One region of the Micromonospora trifolii genome, then DNA from elsewhere that is predicted to be linked to it. Evidence: riboswitches for the same ligand, from Rfam matches in the RefSeq annotation. Region 1 holds a riboswitch; each other region holds the start of a gene.
The links. Region 1 has a riboswitch for cobalamin ahead of ACQRWP_RS14555 (acyl-CoA thioesterase). Riboswitches for the same ligand answer to the same signal wherever they lie in the genome.
Positions count from the first base shown of each region.

Region 2: linked by a shared signal. The riboswitch ahead of cobN (cobaltochelatase subunit CobN) and the one ahead of ACQRWP_RS14555 (acyl-CoA thioesterase) in region 1 are both predicted to bind cobalamin.
Region 3: linked by a shared signal. The riboswitch ahead of ACQRWP_RS07700 (CbtB domain-containing protein) and the one ahead of ACQRWP_RS14555 (acyl-CoA thioesterase) in region 1 are both predicted to bind cobalamin.
Region 4: linked by a shared signal. The riboswitch ahead of ACQRWP_RS07740 (ribonucleoside-diphosphate reductase subunit alpha) and the one ahead of ACQRWP_RS14555 (acyl-CoA thioesterase) in region 1 are both predicted to bind cobalamin.

Region 1 covers NZ_CP191526.1:3,185,926-3,191,303, forward strand. Annotated here, with positions in the region: gene ACQRWP_RS14545 (hypothetical protein) at 634-954, opposite strand; gene ACQRWP_RS14550 (zinc-dependent alcohol dehydrogenase family protein) at 1,003-1,995, opposite strand; gene ACQRWP_RS14555 (acyl-CoA thioesterase) at 2,110-2,556, opposite strand; cobalamin riboswitch at 2,754-2,967, opposite strand; gene ACQRWP_RS14560 (copper resistance CopC family protein) at 3,099-5,147, shown strand; gene ACQRWP_RS14565 (copper chaperone PCu(A)C) at 5,213-5,378, shown strand, end outside.
Region 2 covers NZ_CP191526.1:2,494,324-2,499,701, reverse strand. Annotated here, with positions in the region: gene ACQRWP_RS11630 (RNA polymerase sigma factor) at 1-534, opposite strand, end outside; gene ACQRWP_RS11625 (hypothetical protein) at 661-996, shown strand; gene ACQRWP_RS11620 (MBL fold metallo-hydrolase) at 1,008-1,724, opposite strand; cobalamin riboswitch at 2,041-2,217, shown strand; gene cobN (cobaltochelatase subunit CobN) at 2,476-5,378, shown strand, end outside.
Region 3 covers NZ_CP191526.1:1,706,099-1,711,476, forward strand. Annotated here, with positions in the region: gene ACQRWP_RS07685 (MFS transporter) at 1-637, shown strand, start outside; gene ACQRWP_RS07690 (histidine phosphatase family protein) at 718-1,314, opposite strand; gene ACQRWP_RS07695 (CbtA family protein) at 1,311-2,084, opposite strand; gene ACQRWP_RS07700 (CbtB domain-containing protein) at 2,075-2,278, opposite strand; cobalamin riboswitch at 2,313-2,468, opposite strand; gene ACQRWP_RS07705 (amidohydrolase family protein) at 2,734-3,612, shown strand; gene ACQRWP_RS07710 (ABC transporter permease) at 3,931-4,938, shown strand; gene ACQRWP_RS07715 (ABC transporter substrate-binding protein) at 4,979-5,378, shown strand, end outside.
Region 4 covers NZ_CP191526.1:1,714,256-1,719,633, reverse strand. Annotated here, with positions in the region: gene ACQRWP_RS07745 (ribonucleotide-diphosphate reductase subunit beta) at 1-320, opposite strand, end outside; gene ACQRWP_RS07740 (ribonucleoside-diphosphate reductase subunit alpha) at 374-2,692, opposite strand; cobalamin riboswitch at 2,885-3,101, opposite strand; gene ACQRWP_RS07735 (enolase C-terminal domain-like protein) at 3,533-4,930, shown strand; gene ACQRWP_RS07730 (FadR/GntR family transcriptional regulator) at 4,938-5,378, shown strand, end outside.

The DNA of each region.
Region 1 (5,378 bases):
ATCCGTACGAGCGAGTCCGCCGACGTCTCCGGCTGCCATCGTTGGTGGCCGCCTGAAGACGTGACGGTGTCTTGTGCCCTGCCCGCCCGCCGGCATGGCGTGGTTAGCGGCCGGCACCGGCATCCGATGGCGAGGGGATCGACGTGGCGTTGACCAAAAAGGGCTCTCGGCTCGTCACGGTCGACGGCGTCGTCTATAGGTGGCGAGTGCGCGGAAGACCAACCTATGCTCAGGCGCTCGGTGAGCGACCACTCGCTTTCGCCGTTGAGCAAGCCGACTGCAAGGGCAGCGTACTGCTCGTTAGCATGCCCCAGGACCACCCGAGCAACTGGACCGGCGGCCCGTCGATCCCCGTTCTTCCATCGGAGGTCGCGGCAGTCATTCGCAAGGCACTGGGCAAGGGATGGCGACCTAGCCAGCCGGTGGCGGCCTTTCGCACGACTGCGCCCGACGCATCGCAAGAGCCCCAGACTCCTCGACCCCCAGGCAACTAACACGGCTCTCTGACCTGCTGCCGGTCTCGGGCTACTGCTGCGACGATCCTCAGCCGTGCATGTTTGTCCACCGGCGTCCGTCGTGGTCGTCACTCAGTTAGTCACCCGCTCGGGACGGGCATCCTTCCTGCCGCTAGTGCTATGGCGTTCGAGCGTGCTGCTTGAGGAACTCCCGGAAAAGTTCGCAGAGCTTCGCGACGGCCAGCAAGTGGTCAGCATCGCTTGCTAAGCGGTCATCGGTAGCACCATCACCGAAGGTCTCCGCTAGCACTAGGCATGAGAAGGCAAGGCTGCTGCCGCGATGGCGGGCGGACATCCACTCTTGGAACGCCGCCAGCTCGCCCTGACCGCGCGCCAGGGCGAATCCCGTCAGCATGGACCACGCGCGGTCGTACCTTGGCATCCCGACGTACATGCCCAATCGGTGATCCATGTGCCACAAGAACTCATCCCAGCTCACCCCGGGATTCTTTCTGACGACCGCTGCGGTGTGTACGAACGGCTTGGCTCAACCGGCGACGTCCACGACGACCTTGCCCTCGGCGGTGCCGCCGGTGACCAGGTGGTGGGCGTCCATGATCGTGTCGAGCGTGAACCGGCGCTCATCGAGTCGGGGGCGCAGCGCGCCGGCGTCGGCCAGCGTCGCGATCTCGCGCAGGATGTCGCCGTGGTGTTCGCGGCCCCGCCCGGTGAGCATCGGCAGCAGGGTGAACACGCCGGAGTAGGTCGCGCCTCGGAACGACAACGGGGCGAGCGAGTGTGAGCCCCAGCCCAGCGCGCTGACGACGTGCCCGTGGTAGGTGCGTACCGCCGCGAACGAGGCGTCGAGCGTCGCGCCGCCGACGTTGTCCATGACGATGTCGAACCCCTCGCCGCCGGTGTACCTCTCGACGTACTCCTCGACCTTGCTCGTGGTGTAGTCGATCGGCACGGCGCCCAGGCTCTCGATCACCCGCATGCTCGCCGGCCCGCCCGTGGCGTACGCCTCGGCGCCGCGCGCCTGGGCAAGCTGCACGCCCACGTATCCGACACCGCCAGCACCGCCGTGCACCAGCACCTTCTGCCCGGCGTGGACTTCGGCCCGGTCGACCAACCCCTCCCAGGAGGTGATCGCCGCCAGTGGCAACGCGGCGGCCTCCCGCATCGAGAGGCTCCTCGGCTTGACGGCCAGCAACCGGGCGTCCACGGCGGCGTACTCGGCCAGCGAACCCTGTAGGTCACCGACGCCCCCGCACAGCCCGTACACCTCGTCCCCCGGCTCGAACCCGGTCACCTCCGCGCCGACCGCCGCGACGACGCCGGCGAGGTCCAGGCCGAGCACCGCGGGCAGCTCGACACGCGCGTGCGCGGCCTTACCTGCCTGGATCTTCGTGTCGAGCGGGTTGACGCCGCTGGCGACGATCCGCACCAACACCTGGCCGGGCCCGGGGGTGGGTTTATCGATCTCCTCGACCGTCAGCGGAACGTCGAACTCCCGCAACAACGCGGCGCGCATAACCATCCACACTCTCCGTGATCGAGGCTTCACGTGGACGCTATCCGACCGGACAGGCGGCGGGGCGGGTTCCTTGGACCGCGCCCGCGCCCGCGCCGCGACAGGCGGGCCGAGCGCGGGTTAGTCGTCTTCGGCACCGTCGAGCAGCGCGCGTCGCAGTGCCAGTCGGTGCTTCCGGCGGATCTCCGCCTCCCGGTACCGTCGGCGGTCCCCATCGGTCTCCGGCAGCAGCGGCGGCACCGTCCGAGGCTGGCCGTCGTCGTCGATGGCGACCATGACCAGGTGGGCGGTGGCCACGTCGGTGGGCGGCACCGCCCGGTCCCACCGGTCGGCGGTCACCTTGACGGCCACCTCCATCGAGCTGCGGCCGGCCCAGGTGATCCGGGCGTCGACGTGCACGACGTCGCCGACCCGCACCGCGCGGAGGAACGCCGTCTCGTCGATGGCGGCGGTCACCGCCGGCCCGTCGGAGTGCCGGGCAGCGACCACACCGGCGACGGAGTCGATGAGGTTGAGGATCCGGCCGCCGTGGACCGTACCCATCAGGTTGGTGTGGTGCTGGTCCATGATCTGCGAAAGGGTCAGGTGCGACGCCGACGGTGCTCGGCCGGCGATGGTGGTGGTGTCGTGCACAGCGGTAGTCCGTCCCTCGGGAAACCACACCGCCGGGTCGCGGACAGACGCTGGCGAGGACCTGGCCGTGCACCACACGCACGGCCCGTCACCCGCTCAGCCCACCCGCGAGGCCGACGGCAGCGCACACGGTTGTGTACGCGGCGCCGGCAGGTCTTCGGACTCGCGGGCCTGACCGGTCGCGCCGGTCCCCTACTGGCCGTCGCTTCCCAGGCCACTGGCCCAGTGCTGATGACGGCGGTCGTTCCCACTCACCGCTGCGGGGCAGCCCCGGATTTCCACCGGGTTCCCTCTTACGACGCCCAGCCGGTCACGACGGGGCGAACCAGCGCCGTCGGCGAGCATAGCTGGCCAGGGAATGTGTCCACCCGGGGCGTCCTGCCGCGGCGACGGATGGCCTGATCGTCAACTTTTGCCATCTGAGGAAGAAGATCGTCACCTCTTGAAAAAAGTCTCGCGAGGGTGAGGATATCCAGATGCGTCGTCTCCCCCAGACTTGCGGGCGGGTGGTCTCGGGCCTCCTCGCGTTCCTCCTCGCCTCGGCGGTCGCCCTCCTCGCGTCCGCCCAGCCCGCCGCAGCGCACGGGACCCTCGCCATGTCCACACCGGCGAGCGGCGCCACAGTGCGCGAGCCGGTGACCGAGGTGCGGCTGTTCTTCACCGAGAAGGCCGCCGCCAACGCGTTCTTCACGATCACCGCCCCGGGCGGCACCCGGGTCGACAACGGCTGGTCGTACGGGGAGCCGAAGCCGCTGGACAAGCCGGTGCGCGAGTACTTCCTGGTCAACGGGCAGTTCGAGCCGCGGGAGTACACGACGGGGTTCCCGGCCGTGGTGGCCGTCGCGCATCTGCCCGCCAAGGGCCAGTACTCGGTGAGCTACCTGTCGGTCGCCTCGGACGGCGACACCGTGCGGGGCACCCTGACCTTCCGCTACGACGGGCGGGTGACGGCAGCGCCGAAGGGGTGGAGCCCGCCGTCGACTCAACCGGACCCGGCGCTGGTGGCCGCCACCGAGCAGCACAACTCGTCCGGGCAGGCCTCGGCGGTGCCGACCACCGCGGATGATCCGTCGACCCCGCCGGCTGCGGCGGCACCGTCGACCGGGTCGACCGAGGAGAGCGGTCCCGGGGCACTGGCCTGGGCCGGCTGGGCGGCGGCGATTGCGGCGGTCGGAGCGGTGGCCGGGTTCGTCGTCTGGCGTCGCCGATCCGCCGGCACACCCACCGGCCGGGGCCGTACCTCGGCGGCGACCTCCGGTCGACGCGGCGGTGGCGCCCGTACCACGAACAGGGCCGGCACTGGCAAGACCGTCGGCGGCAAGGCTGCCGGGGACAAGACCGGCGGGGGCAAGGCCGGCGCGGCGACCGGCGTCGTCGCGCGTAGCGCGAGCGACAAGCGGCGGCCCGCCACCGTGCCAGCGGAGCGCAAGGGCAACACGGTCGTCACGGCCCGCACGGGCGTCACTGTCGATCCGACGTCGAGCGATCAGGTGACCAAGGCCCTCGCCAGCACGGACGGCGAGCTGACGGCCGACCCCGGACCACGGCCCGACACGGACCTCGCCGGCGCGACGCCGGGGTCCCGGTTGAGCAACACCCACCTGGCGCTGCTCGTCGGCGGGCTGGTGATCGCCCTGCTGGCCGGGTTCGGGTTGGCCCGTATCGGCACCGGCGACGAGAGTCCGACGACCGGCAATTCACGACCGGCAGCCGGTGGATCGCCCGACTCGGGCCAGGTGGGCTCCGCGACCGACGGGCACCAGCACCCGGCCGGTACGGGGCCGCACACGCATCGGGGTGACGACGCGACGGGCGCGACGTTGGCGACCGGGACGACGGTCAGCGCCGGTGGGTACACCCTGCAACCGCTGGAGCGGTCCCAACCCCCTGGTGTACGCGCCGACTACCGGTTCCGCATCGTCGGGACCGACCGGCAGCCGGCAACGACCTTCGCGGTCGTACACGACAAGCCGTTGCACATGATCGTGGTGGGCCGCGACCTGACCGGCTACCAGCACCTGCACCCGACGATGGCGCCCGACGGCACCTGGAGCGTCCCCCTGACGCTGGCCCGACCCGGCGGCTACCGCGTCTTCGCCGACTTTTCCGTCACCGCGGCCAACGGCAAGCAGCAGCCGCTCGTGCTGGGCGTCGACCACATCGTGCCCGGCGCGCACAGCCCGACCGCACTGCCGCCGGCGCAGGCGCAGGCGACGGCTGGTCCGTACGCGGTGTCGATGACCGGCACCCCGACGGTGGGGGTGACGGCGCCGATCCATTTCCAGGTCAGCGCCGACCCGACCGTACCGGTGCAGCTGGAGCGGTACCTGGGCGCGTACGGGCACCTGGTCGTGGTTCGCGAGGGTGATCTCGGCTACGTGCACGTCCACCCCGAGCAGGAGCTGGTCGACGGGACTGTCAAGTTCTGGCTGACCGCGCCGAGTTCAGGCCGGTACCGAGCCTTCTTCGACTTCCAGGTCGCCGGCACTGTGCACACCGGGGAGTTCACGATCAACGTTCCCTGAGTCCGGAACTTTCTCCGAGCTGCGGCCGACCAACCTCCCAGCAGCAACCATCGGAGGAAGAACACATGCGCACCACCAGCCCAAACGCTTCACGGCGCCGCTCGGCCGCCGTCCTCGCCGCCGCGATCCTGACGGTGGGCGTCGCCGGCTGCGGCTCGTCCGACTCTCCGTCGACAGCGCAGGCGGGCCCGTCCGCGTCGGCCTCGGCCAACCCGGACGCTGGCGTGATCG
Region 2 (5,378 bases), 690 kb from region 1:
CAGCGCCCTGGACGTGCGCGACTTCACAGTGCCCCGGGGCCAGCCCAGAGCAGACACCGTCTCCTCCTCGGTGAGATCGAGGAAGAACCGGCAGACGATCACCTCGCGGTCCCGTACCGGCAGTTGCCGCAGCGCCTGCACCAGCGACGCCCGGCGCTCCCCGGCGAGGACCGCGCCGACCGCGTCGTCCTCGGCGATCTCGGACGTCGGGTCCGCTGCCGCCGCCCGCAGGACGAGCCCGTCGCGCCGGCCCCGGGAGCGGTGCAGGTTGCGTGTCTCGTTGGCGACGATCGCGAGTAGCCACGACCGGAAGGACGCGTCGCCCCGGTAGCGGGACAGCTTCCGGTACGCCTTCACAAACGCCTCCTGGATGACGTCCTCGGAGTCCGAGCCCGCGCCGAGCAGCACCGCGGTCCGGTACGCGGACGCGGTGTGCCGGGCGACCAGGAGGTTGTACGCCTCCAGATCACCTGCCCGAGCGCGGGTGACGAGCGCCTCGTCGTCCAGGGGAGCCTCCGTTCGGATCACACTCATGACACCGCCCACCCGTCGCGGGTTCCACAGGGATTTCCCCGCGGGTCAGCTCTCTCCCATCCGGCGTGCAGCGTATTGCCAGGAATCGGTGCTGCACTGGAGGGGCATCGAGGAGAGGGGCGGGGCATGAGCTGGTTCAACCGCCGGTCACGGGGTGCCGAGGCGACCCCGACGAAGCTGGACCGGGAGGCGACCCGCGACGACCTCGCGGCGCTGGAGGCGTTCGTGGCCACTCGGCGCGGGGTGGAGTTCTACCTGGAGCCGGAGACGACCGCGACGGACACCACCGTGGTGGCGATCGCCCACGACGGCGAGTGGATCCGCCGCCGTACCGGAACGCCCCGCGCGGCCGGGGCCATCGCCCGCAAGCACGCGGTGCCGCTGTACGAGGCGGCGCGCACCGGCTACCCGGAACGGATGCGGACCTGGAGCCGGGCCCACCCGGAACGCCACTCCCGCTGAGGTTCGACCGCTCAGGCGCACCGCACGGCTGAGCGGGCCTCTTCGAGCGTCATCGGCTCCGCGTGGCTGGAGACGTACCAGTGGTAGGTGTCGTCGAGAAGTCGTCGAACCAGGTCGAGGTCGAGGCCGTCCTCCGGCCGGCGCAGGTGGGCCGGCGGTGGGTAGAAGCAGTCGCCCAGCAGCATGACCCCCGAGTCGGGCACCAGCACCACTGTCGAATCCGGTGCGTGCCCGCCCCCGACGTGACGTAGCCGAACTCCGACCGGCAGCTCGTCCCCGTCGGCGAAGGTCCGGGTCGGCGGCTGGATGGCGAAGCCGTCCCAGGACGCCATCGCGCCTGCGCGGGCTCGGAAGCTCGGGCCGAGACGGGGATCGGCGCGTGCCTGCTCGTGCAGGTAGCGGTGGCTCCACGGTCGGGTGGCCTCGGCGCGCAGCAGCGGCACCGCTGCCTCGTGTCCGACGATCTCGACCCCGGGCCAGGCGCAGGCGCCCCACACGTGGTCCCAGTGATGGTGGGTGTAGACCAGCCAGCGCGGTTTCGGTAGGCCGGCGGCGGCCAGCGCGGCCTGGATATCGCGGGCGTGCGCGGGGCTCTGCCCGGCGTCGATCATCACACTGCCGCGTTCGTCGGCGACGACGGCGACGCCGGCCTGGACCGCCTCCGGGTCCGGATCGCCCGGGCAGAGCCAGACCCGGCCCGCCAGATGATGGAACTGCGGAGCGACCAAGGTGATCGACCTCCGAGATTGATCGCGGACTTTGGTGCGGCGTTCGCCGATGTTAGGCCAGGGTGCCGCACGCCACCGTCCCCTCCGACGATCGGCGCAGGCCAGGGCGGGTGCTACCCCCTTTGCTCTGCTTGCCTATTCGCGCCAGGCACGGAGCGTCACTGGTGCCTACAGGTAAGCAGAGCAAAGGAGGGGCTGGCATTGATTCGGGGCATTGCGACCCACCGGTTGGCGGTCGAAGTAATCGGTGAAACTCGATGAGTGGCACCCGCCCGGTGGGGCTGGGCACGCGTTGACCGGCGGTGGAGGGGTGTGGCAGCATTCGCGGCCTGACGGCAGTGAAGGAAGTCGGTGCGAATCCGACGCGGTCCCGCCACTGTCACCGGGGAGCGATCCCCCCTCGTGAGTCACGGCCGTGTGTCTGCGGTTGGAAGGCCGGGGGAGAGCGTCGATCCGGAAGCCAGGATACTTCGGCCGTCGGGATGCACCCCAGGGCGTGGACACCCGAGGAGGACCCGATGACGCACGGCGTCTCATTCATCGACGATCATCGTCGTATTGCGCTCCAGGCAGTGCATTCCAAGGACACCGGCTACCGGCACCGTTGAGCTGATCGCCCGGCGCTGACCGGCCCGACGCCCACGTCGGTCCGCCGTTCGCGCGGGCCGTCGTACCGGCTGACGCCGTACCCACCCGCATCGCCCCGGTTGCCCCCGTGAGGGCCCCAGGGCGTCACTTTCCGGAGCCTGCCGTGCGCATCCTGCTGCTGTCCACCGCCGACACCGACCTGCTGGCTGCCCGCGCCAGCGGCGCCGACTACCGGTTGGCCAACCCCGCCCGGGTCACCGCCGAGGAGGTGCCCGCCCTGCTCGACGGGGTCGCCCTCGTCGTCGTACGCCTGCTCGGCGGTCGGCAGGCGTGGCCGGACGGCCTCGCCGCGGTGCTCGCCACCGGCGTGCCAACGGTCGTGCTCGGCGGCGAGGCGCTGCCCGACGCGGAGCTGATGGCCATCTCCACGGTGCCGTCCGGGGTCGTCACCCAGGCGCTGGCGTACCTGGTGGAGGGCGGCCCGGACAACCTCGGGCAGTTGGCCCGGTTTTTCTCCGACACGGTGCTGCTCACCGGCGAGGGGTTCGCCCCGCCCGCGCCCACCCCGGCGTACGGCGTGCACGGCGAACACCCCGCCGACCCGGACCGGCCCACAGTGGGAATCGTCTTCTACCGGGCGCACGCCCTCGCCGGCAACACCGACTTCGTCGACGTCCTCGCGGACGCGGTCCACAAAGCCGGCGGCAACCCGCTGCCGATCTTCTGCGGCTCGCTGCGCGGGCTCACCGCGGGCGCCGGCCCACTCGGGCTCTTCGCCCGCTGTGACGCGCTGCTGGTCACGGTGCTCGCGGCCGGCGGAGCGGTCGCCGCGGACGCCTCCGGTGGCGGCGACGAGGACGCCTGGGACGTCGGTGCCCTGGCCGCCCTGGACGTGCCGGTCATCCAGGCGCTCTGCCTCACCAGCACCCGCGCGCAGTGGGCCGACAGCGACGCCGGGCTGTCCCCGTTGGACGCCGCCATGCAGGTGGCCATCCCCGAGTTCGACGGCCGGATCGTCACCGTGCCGTTCTCGTTCAAGCAGATCGACGCCGACGGGCTCTCGGTCTACGCCGCCGACCCCGAGCGGGCCGCCCGGGTCGCCGGGATCGCGGTGCGCCACGCCCGGCTGCGGTACGTGCCGCACGCCGACAAGCGGGTCGCCGTGGTGCTCAGCTCGTACCCCACCAAGCACTCCCGGGTCGGCAACGCCGTCGGGTTGGACACCCCGGCCTCGGCGGTCCGACTGTTCGCCGCGCTGGCCGAGGCCGGCTACGACCTGGGTGACGCGCCACCGCCCGACGACGGCGACGCGCTGATCCACGCGCTGATCGCGGCCGGTGGTCACGACGTGGAGTGGCTCACCCCGGAGCAGTTGGCCGCCGCCGAGGCCCGGATACCGGGGCCGACCTACCGACGCTGGTTCGACCAGGTCCCGGCCGAGCTGCGCGAGCGGATGCGGGAGCACTGGGGTGAGCCGCCGGGCGAGCTGTACACCGAGGGCGGCGACATCGTGCTCGCCGGGCTGCGCTTCGGCAATGTGGTGCTGCTGATCCAGCCGCCCCGCGGCTTCGGGGAGAACCCGATCGCCATCTACCACGACCCGGATCTGCCGCCCAGCCACCACTACCTGGCCGGGTACCGCTGGTTGACAGCGCCCGTCGCGGACGGCGGCTTCGGCGCGGACGCCGTGGTGCACCTGGGCAAGCACGGCACCCTGGAGTGGCTGCCCGGCAAGGGCCTCGGCCTGGCCGCCGACTGCGCGCCCGACGCGGTCCTCGGCGACCTGCCGATGGTGTACCCGTTCATCGTCAACGACCCCGGCGAGGGCACCCAGGCCAAGCGGCGGGCGCACGCCGTGGTCGTCGACCATTTGGTCCCGCCGATGGCCCGCGCCGAGACCTACGGCGACCTGGCCAAACTGGAGCAACTGCTCGACGAGTACGCGACAGTGCAGGCCCTCGACCCGGCCAAGGTGCCCACCGTGCGGGCCCAGATCTGGGACCTCGTGCGCGCCGCCGAGCTGCACCACGACCTGCACGCCGAGGCGATGCCCGACGCGGACGACTTCGACGACTTCGTGCTGCACCTCGACGGGTACCTGTGCGAGGTCAAGGACGTGCAGATCCGCGACGGGCTGCACATCCTCGCCGACGCGCCCACCGGCGAGCCACGGGTCAACCTCATTCTCGCGGTGCTGCGCGCCCCGCAGATCTGGGGCGGCGCCCGCGCCCTGCCCGGACTGCGGCAGGCCCTCGCCGTCGCGTACTCCCTCGACGAGCAGGAGCTGCTCGCGTCGCCGGGACAGCGACTGGCGCTGCCTGCGGCGCTGACCGACGTGGTGGACGGGCCGGCCGGCACCGCCGCCGACGCGATCGACCTCATCGAGGCCCTCGCGCGGCGGCTGGTCGTCGGCATGGAGACGCTGAACTGGGCCGTGGACACGGTGGACGCCGTGGTGACCGAGGTGACCGGTCAGCCGCTCCCGGACGTCGCCGCGGTGCTGCACTTCGCCGCCACCGAGCTGGTGCCCCGACTGGACCGGACCACCGACGAGCTGACCAACACCCTCGGGGCGCTGGACGGGAGGTTCGTGCCACCCGGCCCGTCCGGCTCACCAACCCGGGGGCTGGTCAACGTGCTGCCCACCGGCCGCAACTTCTACTCCGTCGACCCGAAGGCCATCCCCAGCCGCAACGCCTGGGACGTCGGGGTGGCCCTCGCCGACTCGCTGCTGGCCCGGCACCTCGCCGACACCGGCGGGTACCCCCGCTCGGTGGGGTTGACCGTCTGGGGCACCAGCGCGATGCGGACCCAGGGCGACGACATCGCCGAGGTGCTCGCGCTGCTGGGTTGCCGGCCGGTCTGGGACGACCGGTCCCGGCGGGTCACCGGCATCGAGGTGGTGCCGACCGCCGAGCTGGGCCGCCCTCGCGTCGACGTCACAGTGCGCATCTCCGGCTTCTTCCGCGACGCGTTCCCGCACGTGGTGGCGCTGCTCGACGACGCCGTCCGGCGGGTCGCCGCGCTGGACGAGCCGGACGAGGAGAACTACCTGCGGGCGCACGT
Region 3 (5,378 bases), 1.5 Mb from region 1:
TTTCGCGATGTTCGGGACGTTCGTGTTGGTACCGACCCTGCTGCAACTTCCCGCCGCCACCGGGTACGGGTTCGGCAAGACGGTGTCCCAGGCGGGCCTGTTCCTGCTGCCCACCGTCCTGATGATGGTGGTCTTCGGTCCCCTCGCCGGTCTGCTGGACCGACGCTTCGGTCCCAAGGTTCCGATGTTCCTCGGCACGGTCGCGGTCGTCGTCGCATTCGCGCTGCCGGCGCTCGCGCACGGCGCGACCTGGCAGGTGCTGCTCTCCGGGGTGCTCACCGGCGCCGGCATCGGCCTGGCGTTCGCGGCGATGTCCAACGCCATCATCGAGAGCGTCCCGGCCGGGCAGACCGGCGAGGCGAGCGGCGTCAACACCATCGCCCGCACCATCGGCAGCAGCATCGGCGCGGCGGTCGTGGCGGCCGTCATCACGTCGAACAGCACCCCTGCGGGGCTGCCCACCGACGCGGCGTTCACCGCCGGCTTCTGGGTGTGCGCGGGCGTCGCGGTCCTGGCCGTCTTCGCGGCACTCGCCCTGCCCTCGGCGCGTCGCCGTCACGAACAGGCCGTCGCCGCCGGTGTCGACGACCTTCCGCCCGAGCCGGTCGAGCTGCACCTGCCCCACCGGCACCACTGAGCAGGCGGTTGACCGTCGCCGAACGAGCGCAGGCCGTGTCCACTGCTGGTGGGCACGGCCTGCGCCGTTCTGGTGCGACCTCAAGCTGCTCGCGGCGCGCCCAGCCGAAGGTGCCAGCGCGTGCCCTGGCTGGCGAGCCGGACGACCGCCAACGGCTCCACGTCCACCTGCCGGTACGTCGCCAACGGAAGACTAAGGGCGTGCACCACCGCGACCCGGATCACCACTGGGTGGGTGACAGCGATGACGCGCCCACCGGCCCGGTGCTGCTCGTCCAGCCACCTGCCGACCCGATCCCGCACGGCCGTGACGGACTCACCGCCGTGCGGCGCGGAGTCCGGTGCGGACAGCCAGTCGTGCAGCGCCTGCGGCTGCGTGCCAGCTATCTCCGCAAGCGACCGTCCGGACCAGTCCCCGTAGTCACAGTCGGCCAACGCCGTCTCGATCGTCGGCAGCAGGCCGAAGGCGTCGGCGGTCTGTCGGGCGGCCGCCGCGGGGCTGGACAGGCAGGTGGCGTTCACGCCGAGGGGCCCACGCCGGTCTGCGCCCGCGCGGGCCTGGGCGAGTGCGGCACGCAGGCCACCCTCGTCCAGGCCGTCGTCGGCGCCGCCGAAGCGGGCCCCGCGCAGAGCGGCGGTGTGACCGTGGGCGACCAGCCGGAGGCTGGTGCCGGTCACGTGCTCGGCAGTGCGGTGCCGGCCCGGCGACGCCGCTCGTGGTGCATCAGGGCCGCGAACAGCAGGCCGATGCCGGTCCAGAGCACGACCTGGGTGCCGAGCGAGGCCAGTCGGAAGCTCCACAGCAGGGTCGCCGGGAAGTCCGCCGGGACCTCCTGAAAGGACGGCATCACCACGTACGACACTGCCGTGACCAGCAGGAACCCGCCCACGGCCGCGGCGGCGCGCAACCACGTCGGTGCCTGGGCGCCGACCGACCGGTAGCCCAGCGAGCCGGCCCACACGGCCACCAGCCCGAGCACCACCATCAACAGGTAGGTGACGGTCCGTTGGTTGATGGTGGCCGGGTCGCCGACCGCCGGCGGGTTCGCCGGGTACTTGAGGAACGGCACGATCACCGCGCCGAGCAGCGCCGCGCCGGCCAGCAGCAGACCCGACCGCCCGTCGTCGTCGCCGCGCCGCCGCCGCCGGGACAGCAGGACGTACGCCGTGGCCAGCAGGCCACCCATCGCGGCCCCGAACAGGCCGGTGGCCAGGAACAGGCCGCCGCGCTGACCAGTGCGGCTGACCAGGGCGTCCTCGTGATCGTGCGCACCAGCGGCGGCGGGCTCGGCGTGCGACGCCGCCTCCTCGATGGCGATGGCTGCCTCGACGTGCGGTTCGCCAGCGACGTACGCGAACGCCCCGGCGAGCAGACCGGCGATCAGGCCGGCCAGCAGCCCGCGAACGAGGACGGCGACGAACGGGGGAGTGGTGGTGTTCAGTGGCACGGGACACCCAGCAGGTGCCTGCCGTCGTGCATCAGCTCGTGCAGGTACATCCCGCTGCGCGACACCGCCCCCTGGTCGAAGGCGACGAGGTACGCCAGCAGGGTGAGCACGGCAACGGTCGCCAGAGCCGTCCACAGCAGACGGGCACTGCCAGCGGGGTGCACCACCGGCTGGCTGGAAGCGGAGCTAGACATGAATACACGAACCTCCCCAGGGATGACGCGTCCCCATCGCAAGGCTGCGGACGACCGAGCGTCCTGGCTCGCGGCCCCCAGTTGTGGTTGAGGAACCGCTCACAGTGGCGCGACCGCGCCGGATTCACACCGGCTTCCCTCGCGTCGCCGCAGATAGTGGGTCGACGGTATCGGTGCCGCCTCAGGCGGTCAACCCGGACGCCGCGCCCCCGGAGACGTCTGAATATCGGTACGTCAGCGAGGCGGACCAGCCGCAGGTGCCAGTGGATTCGTCAGACCAAACAGCGACACTGCCGGAAGCCGGTCGTGGCGCGAGTTCCGCGACTCAACAACAGTCTGTTACCGCTAACATGGTCAACCTGCCAGATCGACTCTGTGGCTCCGGGTTGACCCGGGGGTTCGATCAGCGGCTGGGCGGGGTGTGGTGTGGACGAGAACGCGCCAGGACGGGTCCGGTGACGACCGGCGAGGTCGCGCGACGATCGGGCATCGTCGACGCGCACCATCACCTCTGGGTCCGGGCGCGGCACCCACAGCCCTGGATCGATCCGCAGACCATGGCCGCGATCGACGACGACTTCACGCCGGTCGAGCTCGCCCCGGCGACCCGGGCCGCCGGGGTCACCCAGACCGTGGTCGTCCAGTCCGTCGCCGTTCGGTCGGAGACGCCCGAGCTGCTCGGCATCGCGGCTGACGACCCCCTCATCGGCGGGGTCGTCGGTTGGGTCGACCTCACCGCCGCCGATGTCGACCGCCGCCTCGCCCGACTACGCAGGGCGCGCGGCGGCGAACGGTTGGTCGGGATCCGCCACCTGGTCCAGTCCGAACCCGACCCGACCTATCTCGACCGCCCCGACGTGCGGCGGGGCATCGCCACGGTCGGTGCCGCCGGCCTCGCCTTCGACCTCCTGGTGCGCCATCGTCAACTGCCGGCGGCGACCCGGCTCGTCCGCGACCTGCCCCAGGTGCGCTTCGTCCTGGACCACCTCGGCAAGCCTCCGCTCGGGCGCGCCGATCTCGGTGACTGGCGGCATGACCTGCGGGCGCTCGCGGCCGAGCCCAACACGACGGCGAAGCTCTCCGGCCTGGTGACCGAAGTGGACGGCGGTTCCTGGACGACGGCCGGCCTGCGGCCCGCAGTCGAGCACGCCCTGGACGTGTTCGGGCCGGATCGGCTGATGTTCGGCTCGGACTGGCCGGTGTGCCTGCTCGCCACCTCGTACACCCGCTGGGTCACCGTCCTCGGTGACCTGCTGGATCCGCTGTCCGACGACGAGCGGGCGGCGATCTGGCGCCAGACCGCCGGACGGGTCTACCGGCTGGCTTCTTCCTGAGCGCAGCGGCTTCCGAACTGGGGACATAGCATGTTATCGATAACATGCTAGCGACGGCAGCCGATGTCGATTTGGTCAGACGTATGCCTTCGGTGGTGCAGGTAACGATGGCAAAACATGCCGGCAAGACCTTGGCAACATACGTGAATGCGTGGCAAGGTAACGCCTGATCGTGGGAAACATCCGACCTATCTCCAAGGGTTGTGCGGGCACCAGTCGCACTGCCGTCCGAGCGGGGTTGGTCGCTCACAGGCGTTCGGCTCGTCGGCGGGTCCCCGTCGGACGCCGGCGCCACGCTTGGGGAGGTCAGGTCCGACGATGAGTAGCGCCGAGGCAACCGCCGGCACGCAGCGCGGCGAACTCAGCGACTGGTTCCGGGAACGGATCTCCCACGCCGTCTCCGAGTTCACCGCCGCGACCGCGCTGGTCGTCCTCTTCATCGCCCTGACCTTCGCGAGTCCGTACTTCCTGACAGCGGACAACCTCTTCAACATCGGGGCACAGACAGCGGTGATCGCCATCATCGCCACGGCCCAGACAATGGTCATCATCACGAAGGGCATCGACCTGTCCGTGGGGTCGGTCGCCGCGCTCGCCGGCGTGTTGGGCGCGATGGTCGTGCGCGACCTCGGCTTCTCGCTCTGGGCGGCGACGGCGGTCGCGATCGGCGTCGGCGCGCTGGCCGGGCTGTTGAACGGGCTGCTGGTGACGGTGGCCCGGATTCCGCCGTTCATCGCGACCTTGGGGACGATGTCCGTGGGCCGCGGCCTCGTCTTCATCATCACCGGAGCGGTCGGCGTCTACGGCCTGCCCCGATCCTTCCAACTGCTCGGCAACGGGCAGATCCTCGGCATTCCGTTCGCCGTGGTGATCACCGTCCTGGTCGCCGTCGGGGTCGCCTTCCTGCTCTCCCAGACCCGCTTCGGTCAGTACACCTACGCGATGGGCTCCAACCTGGAGGCGGCCCGCCGCTCCGGCATCCGGGTCGGGCGGCACCTGACCGGGGTGTACGTGCTGGCCGGCGTGCTGGTCGGGCTGGGCGGCATGATCGCCGCGTCCCGGGTCAACTCCGGCCAGCCCAACTACGGGATCTCGCTGGAGCTCGACGTCATCGCCGCCGCGGTCATCGGCGGAGCCAGCCTGTTCGGCGGGCAGGGCCGGGTCGTCGGGACCATCATCGGCGCGTTCCTCATCGCCCTGGTACGCAACGGCGCCGTCCTGCTCGACATCAGCATCCACTACCAGCAGGTGATCGTCGGCGTGATCATCTGGGCCGCCGTCTACTTCGACCAGTACCGCCGCCGGCGGCTGGAATCACGGGGTTGACATGCCATTCCGAGAGTCCGAACGAGGAAGGACACACACCATGGCACACACCACCACCAGCCGGCGGACGCGAGGACGACTCCTGCGCGCGCAGGCGATTCTGGCCGCGGCCGCGGCGACCGCTCTGCTCAGCGCCTGCGGCGGGGTCGAGGTCCGTGACGGCGGCGACGGCGCGACCAAGGACGCGAGCGGCCCGTTGAAGCTCGCCGTCGTACCCAAGGCGGTCGGGGCCGACTACTGGAACACGGTCAAGGCGGGCGCGGAGTGCGCCGCGCAGCGCGCGGGGGACGTCACCGTCCAGTGGGACGGGGTGACCACCGAGACCGACGTCGAGGGTCAGGTCAACCTGATCCAGAACTTCGTCACCAAGAAGGTCGACGGCATCGTCTACGCGGCGACCGACTCCAGCGCGCTGGCGCCGGCCACCGACAAGGCGCTCG
Region 4 (5,378 bases), 1.5 Mb from region 1:
TTGAGATAGAACTGGACGTGCACGGCCTCCTCGAACAGCTGGCGGGACAGGTAGAGGCGGCCCTCCGGGCTGTTGACGTGCTGGTAGAGGTTGAGCACCAGGTTGTTGGCGACGATCGTGTCACCGGTGGCGAAGAACGCCACCAGGCGGCTGACCAGGTGCCGTTCGGCCGGCGACAGCTTGTCCAGGTCGGCGAGGTCGGCGTGCAGGTCGACCTCCTCGACCGTCCAGGTGTTGCGGATCGCGTCGCGGAACCGGTCGAAGAAGTGCGGGTAGCGCATCGGGCGGAGAGTCAGGTCCATCCCGGGGTCGAGCAGCATGTGCGTGGTCCTCGTGTCGGTGGTGCCGGCGTCGGTGGTGGCTTCGGCGGGGGTCACTGGCAGGCCTCGCACGACTCGGGGTTCTCCAGCGAGCAGGCCAGCGCCTCCGCGTCGACGACGACGGGTGCGACAGTGCTGACGGTGGCCTGCTGGATCCGCGTCGCGGGGCGCGAGCGCAGGTAGTAGGTGGTCTTCAGCCCGGCCTTCCAGGCGTACAGGTACATCGAGGAGAGCTTGCCGATGGTCGGCGCGGCCAGGAACAGGTTCAGCGACTGGGACTGGTCGATGAACGGGGCGCGGGCGGCGGCCAGGTCGATCAGCGCCCGCTGCGGCAGCTCCCACGCGGTGCGGAACAGCTCCCGTACGCCGGCCGGCAGTTCGGCGATGTCCTGCACCGACCCCTCCGCCCGCTTGATCGCCGAACGGATCCGCTCGGTCCACAGACCGCGGGCCTTCAGCTCGCGTACCAGGGCGGTGTTGACCTGGAGGAACTCCCCCGACAGGGTCTCGCGCTTGAACAGGTTGGACACCTGCGGCTCGATGCACTCGTAGCACCCGGCGATCGAGGCGATGGTCGCGGTCGGCGCGACCGCCACCAGCAGCGAGTTGCGCAGCCCGTACGCCTCGACCCGCTCGCGCAGCGCGTCCCACCGCGCGGTCTGCGTACCCTCGACACCCCACAGATCGGGCTGGAGCTGGCCCCGCGCGGCCCGGGTCTGCGGGTACGCCGGGTGCGCGCCGAAGTCGCGCGCCAGGTCGGCGGAGGTCTCCAGCGCCGTCAGGTACAGCTCCTCGCTGATCCGGGTGGACAGCTCCCGGGCGGCCGGCGAGTCGAACGGCAGCCGCAGCGCGAAGAAGACGTCCTGTAGGCCCATCAGCCCGAGCCCGACCGGCCGCCAGCGGGGGTTGCTCGCCGCCGCCTGCGTGGTCGGGTAGTAGTTGATGTCGATGACCCGGTCGAGGAAGGTGACCGCGGTCCGCACCGTGGCGCGCAGCCGCTCCCAGTCGATGCCGCCGGCGGTGAGGTGGGCGGCGAGGTTCACCGAGCCGAGGTTGCACACGGCGGTCTCGGCGTCGCTGGACACCTCGACGATCTCGGTGCAGAGGTTGGACAGGTGCACCACATTGCCCGGCTCGGCGGTCTGGTTGCAGAGCCGGTTGGCGGCGTCCTTGAAGGTCATCCAGCCGTTGCCGGTCTGGGCGAGGGTCCGCATCATCTTCCCGTACAGCTCCCGCGCCGGGACCTGCCGCACGTAGCGCCCCTGCGCCTCGGCCTCCCGGTACGCGGCGTCGAACCGCTCCCCCCACAGGTCGGGCAGCTCGGGTACCTCCTGCGGGTCGAACAGCGACCACAGCTCGTCGGCCTCGACCCGGCGCATGAACTCGTCCGGGATCCAGTTGGCCAGGTTGAGGTTGTGGGTGCGCCGGGCGTCCTCGCCGGTGTTGTCCCGCAGTTGCAGGAACTCCTCGATGTCCGGGTGCCACGGCTCCAGGTAGACGCAGGCCGCGCCCTTGCGCCGGCCACCCTGGTTCACCGCGGCGACGCTCGCGTCCAGCGTGCGCAGCCACGGCACGATTCCGTTGGACTGCCCGTTCGTGCCCCGGATCAGCGCCCCCCGGGAGCGGACGCGGGAGTACGCAATGCCGATGCCACCGGCGAACTTGGACAGGTTGGCGACCTGGGCGTACCGCTGGTAGATCGAGTCCAGCTCGTCGAGCGGGGAGTCGACCAGGTAGCAGGAGGACATCTGGGTGTGCCGGGTACCGGAGTTGAACAAGGTCGGTGAGCTGGGCAGGTAGGCCAGGCTGGACATCAACCGGTAGAAGTCGACCGCCTCGTCGGCCGTCCGGGACAGGCCGCAGGCCACCCGCAGCAGCCAGTACTGCGGGGTCTCCAACACCAGGCGGCTGGTGGGGTGGCGCAGCAGGTAGCGGTCGTACACCGTGCGCAGGCCGAAGTACTCGAACCGGCGGTCGCCGTCCGGGTCGATGGCGTGGTCGAGCGTCGCGGCGTGTGCGGCGACGAATGCGGCGGTGTCGTCACCGATCAGGCCATCGGCGTGGCCGACCCGGATCGCCGCGCTGAACGAGGTGATGCCCTGTCGACGCACTTCCTTGTCGACGTAGCCGGCCAGCAGCCGCGCGGCGAGGCGCGAGTACTGCGGCTCCTCACCGATCATCTCGGCGGCGGTCTGGATGGACAGCCGGTCCAGTTCGGCAGTGGTGGCGCCGTCGTAGAGGCCGCTGATGGTACGGGTGGCCACCCGCATCGGGTCGACGTCGGTCAGGTCGTCGGCCCACCGCTCGACCGCCCGGACGATCTTGTTCACGTCCACGGGTGCGGTGCCGCCGTCGCGCTTGCGGACCTGCATCGGCGTCCGCCGCAGGGCCGCGTCGCCGCTGGCCGGGACTACCTCGGTGACTGTCACCACTCGCTCCTCGGAGTTCGAGACCTGGTGGCCCGGACGCGAGGAGACAGACACCGACGGACGCCACGCCAGCCCGGCGTGGGTCAGGTGGCGTCAGCCGTCCCACGCGGCCTCGGACCGCCGCCCACCCGGGTGCGGGTACGCGGCGCGCTGGCAGGTCTTCGGACTCGCGGGCACGACCGGGCTCGCCGGTCTCCTACTGGCCGTCGCTTCCCAGGCCGATTGGTGGCCCAGTGCTGATGACGGCGGTCGTTCCCACTCACCGCTGCGGGACAGTCCCGGATTTCCACCGGGTTCCCTGTTGCCTCGACCGCCCCGGATGAGCGGTCGAACCAGCTGCGCTCGACACCATATATAGGGACGCAGTCGTTGTCACACCCCACATGTCGGTCTCGGGCGTGTCGGTGCCGACTCGGTGACCACCGTCACCAACCCGGCCGAGCACGCCACGCCGACCGACGCCAGGCACCGGAGACGGGGCCCTCCACGCGGGTGTCGACAATCGACAAAGATTTGACGTATCGAGACTGCGGTGCCGCAGGCCACACCCATATGCCGCCGTCAATGCCCTGGGCTGAGGCGGAACATCCAATCTCCACGGCCGGCCACCCCCGTCACCTTCGCCCGCCAACCGGCACGATGGGCGGTAAGGCGGATCGACCCAGCGGCGCAAACATCATATGTCTGCGGGCTTGCGGTGATCGACATCGTTGACTCGCTGGAGCAGCCCTCCGTATACTCCCAGTGATCATCTGATCTTTAGCCTAGCCGGGCGAGGAGCGCATGCCGCAGATCACTGCCGTCACCGTCGAAGACGTCCGCTTCCCCACCTCCCTGACCGCTGACGGTTCAGACGCCATGAACAAGGACGGCGACTACTCGGCGGCCTACGTCATCTTGCACACCGACGGCGTCGACGGCGTGGGCGCGCCACTCGCGGGGCACGGCCTGACCTTCACCATCGGTCGCGGCAACGACATCGTCGCGGCGGCGGCAGTCCACCAGGCACAGCGCCTGGTGGGCCTGGACGTGGCGACGATGGCAGCGGACATGGGCGCGGTCTACCGCCTCCTCACCTCCGACTCGCAACTGCGCTGGCTCGGACCGGAGAAGGGCGTCGTCCACCTGTCCCTCGCCGCCGTGTTGAACGCGTCGTGGGACCTGGTCGCCCGGGTCGCCGACAAGCCGCTGTGGCGGCTGCTCGTCGACATGTCCCCCGAGCAACTCGTCGACATCGCGGACCTGCGCTACCTGTCCGACGCCCTGACCCGCGACGAGGCACTGGCCATCCTGCGAGCCAAGGAGGGCACGAAGGCCACCCGCCTCGCCGAGCTCGACCGGACCGGCTACCCCGCCTACACCACCTCGGCGGGCTGGCTCGGCTACGGCGACGACAAGCTGCGCCGGCTGTGTCAGGAGGCGGTGGACACCGGCTACGGCTACGTCAAGCTCAAGGTGGGCGCCAACCTCGACGACGACATCCGCCGATGCGCCATCGCGCGGGAGATCCTCGGGCCGGATCGCAACCTGATGATCGACGCCAACCAGGTGTGGGACGTCGGTCAGGCCATCGAGTGGGTCATCGCCCTCGCCCAGTTCAAGCCACTGTGGATCGAGGAGCCGACCAGCCCCGACGACATCCTGGGCCACGCGGCCATCCGCCGCGCCGTCGCTCCGATCGGCGTCGCCACCGGCGAACACTGCCACAACCGGGTGATGTTCAAGCAGCTGTTCCAAGCCGAGGCCATCGACTTCTGCCAACTGGACACCGGCAGGCTGGCCAGCATCAACGAGATCGTCGCCGTGCTGCTGCTCGCCGCGAAGTTCGACGTCCCGGTGTGCCCACACGCCGGCGGTGTCGGGCTGTGCGAGATGGTCCAACACGTGTCGGTGCTCGACTACGTCGCGATCTCGGGGGACCTCACCGACCGGGTCACCGAGTTCGTCGACCACCTGCACGAGCACTTCACCGACCCGTGCATCATCCGGGACACCGGCTCGGGCAGCGGATACGTCCTGCCCAGCCAGCCCGGCTACTCCACCCGGATGCGTCCCGAGTCGATCGCGCTCTACCGGTTTCCCGACGGCCACTACTGGGCGGCGACAGACCCGACTACCGTGTCATCTCCGGAGGCGGCGTACGTGATCGCGGGTGGGAAGGCCACCCCCGCCGGCCGTTAGGGGGGTCATGTCTCGCACTGACGAAGTGGTCAACGGCATCAAGCGGATGATCCTCGAAGGGCAGTTCAGGCCCGGGGACCGGTTGCCTATCGAGAAGGACCTCGCCGAGCAGCTCGGTGTCTCGCGGGGGTCCCTGCGCGAGGGGATGTCAGCCCTGTCGATCCTCGGCATCGTCAACATCCGCCAGGGCGACGGCACCTACGTCACCAACCTCGACGCGCCACAACTGCTGGCCCCGATGGGTTTCGTGGTGGACTTCCAGGGCCAGGGCGACCCCCGGCACATCCACACCGTTCGCCGTCTGCTGGAGTGCGAGGCCGCCTGCCTGGCGGCGACCAGGATCACCGACGAGGCCCTGGCCCAGGCGGGTGACCTGCTCGACGAGGCGGCCCGGTTGATCGGCCAGTCACCGCCGGACCACGAGCGGATCATGGAGATCGACATCGCC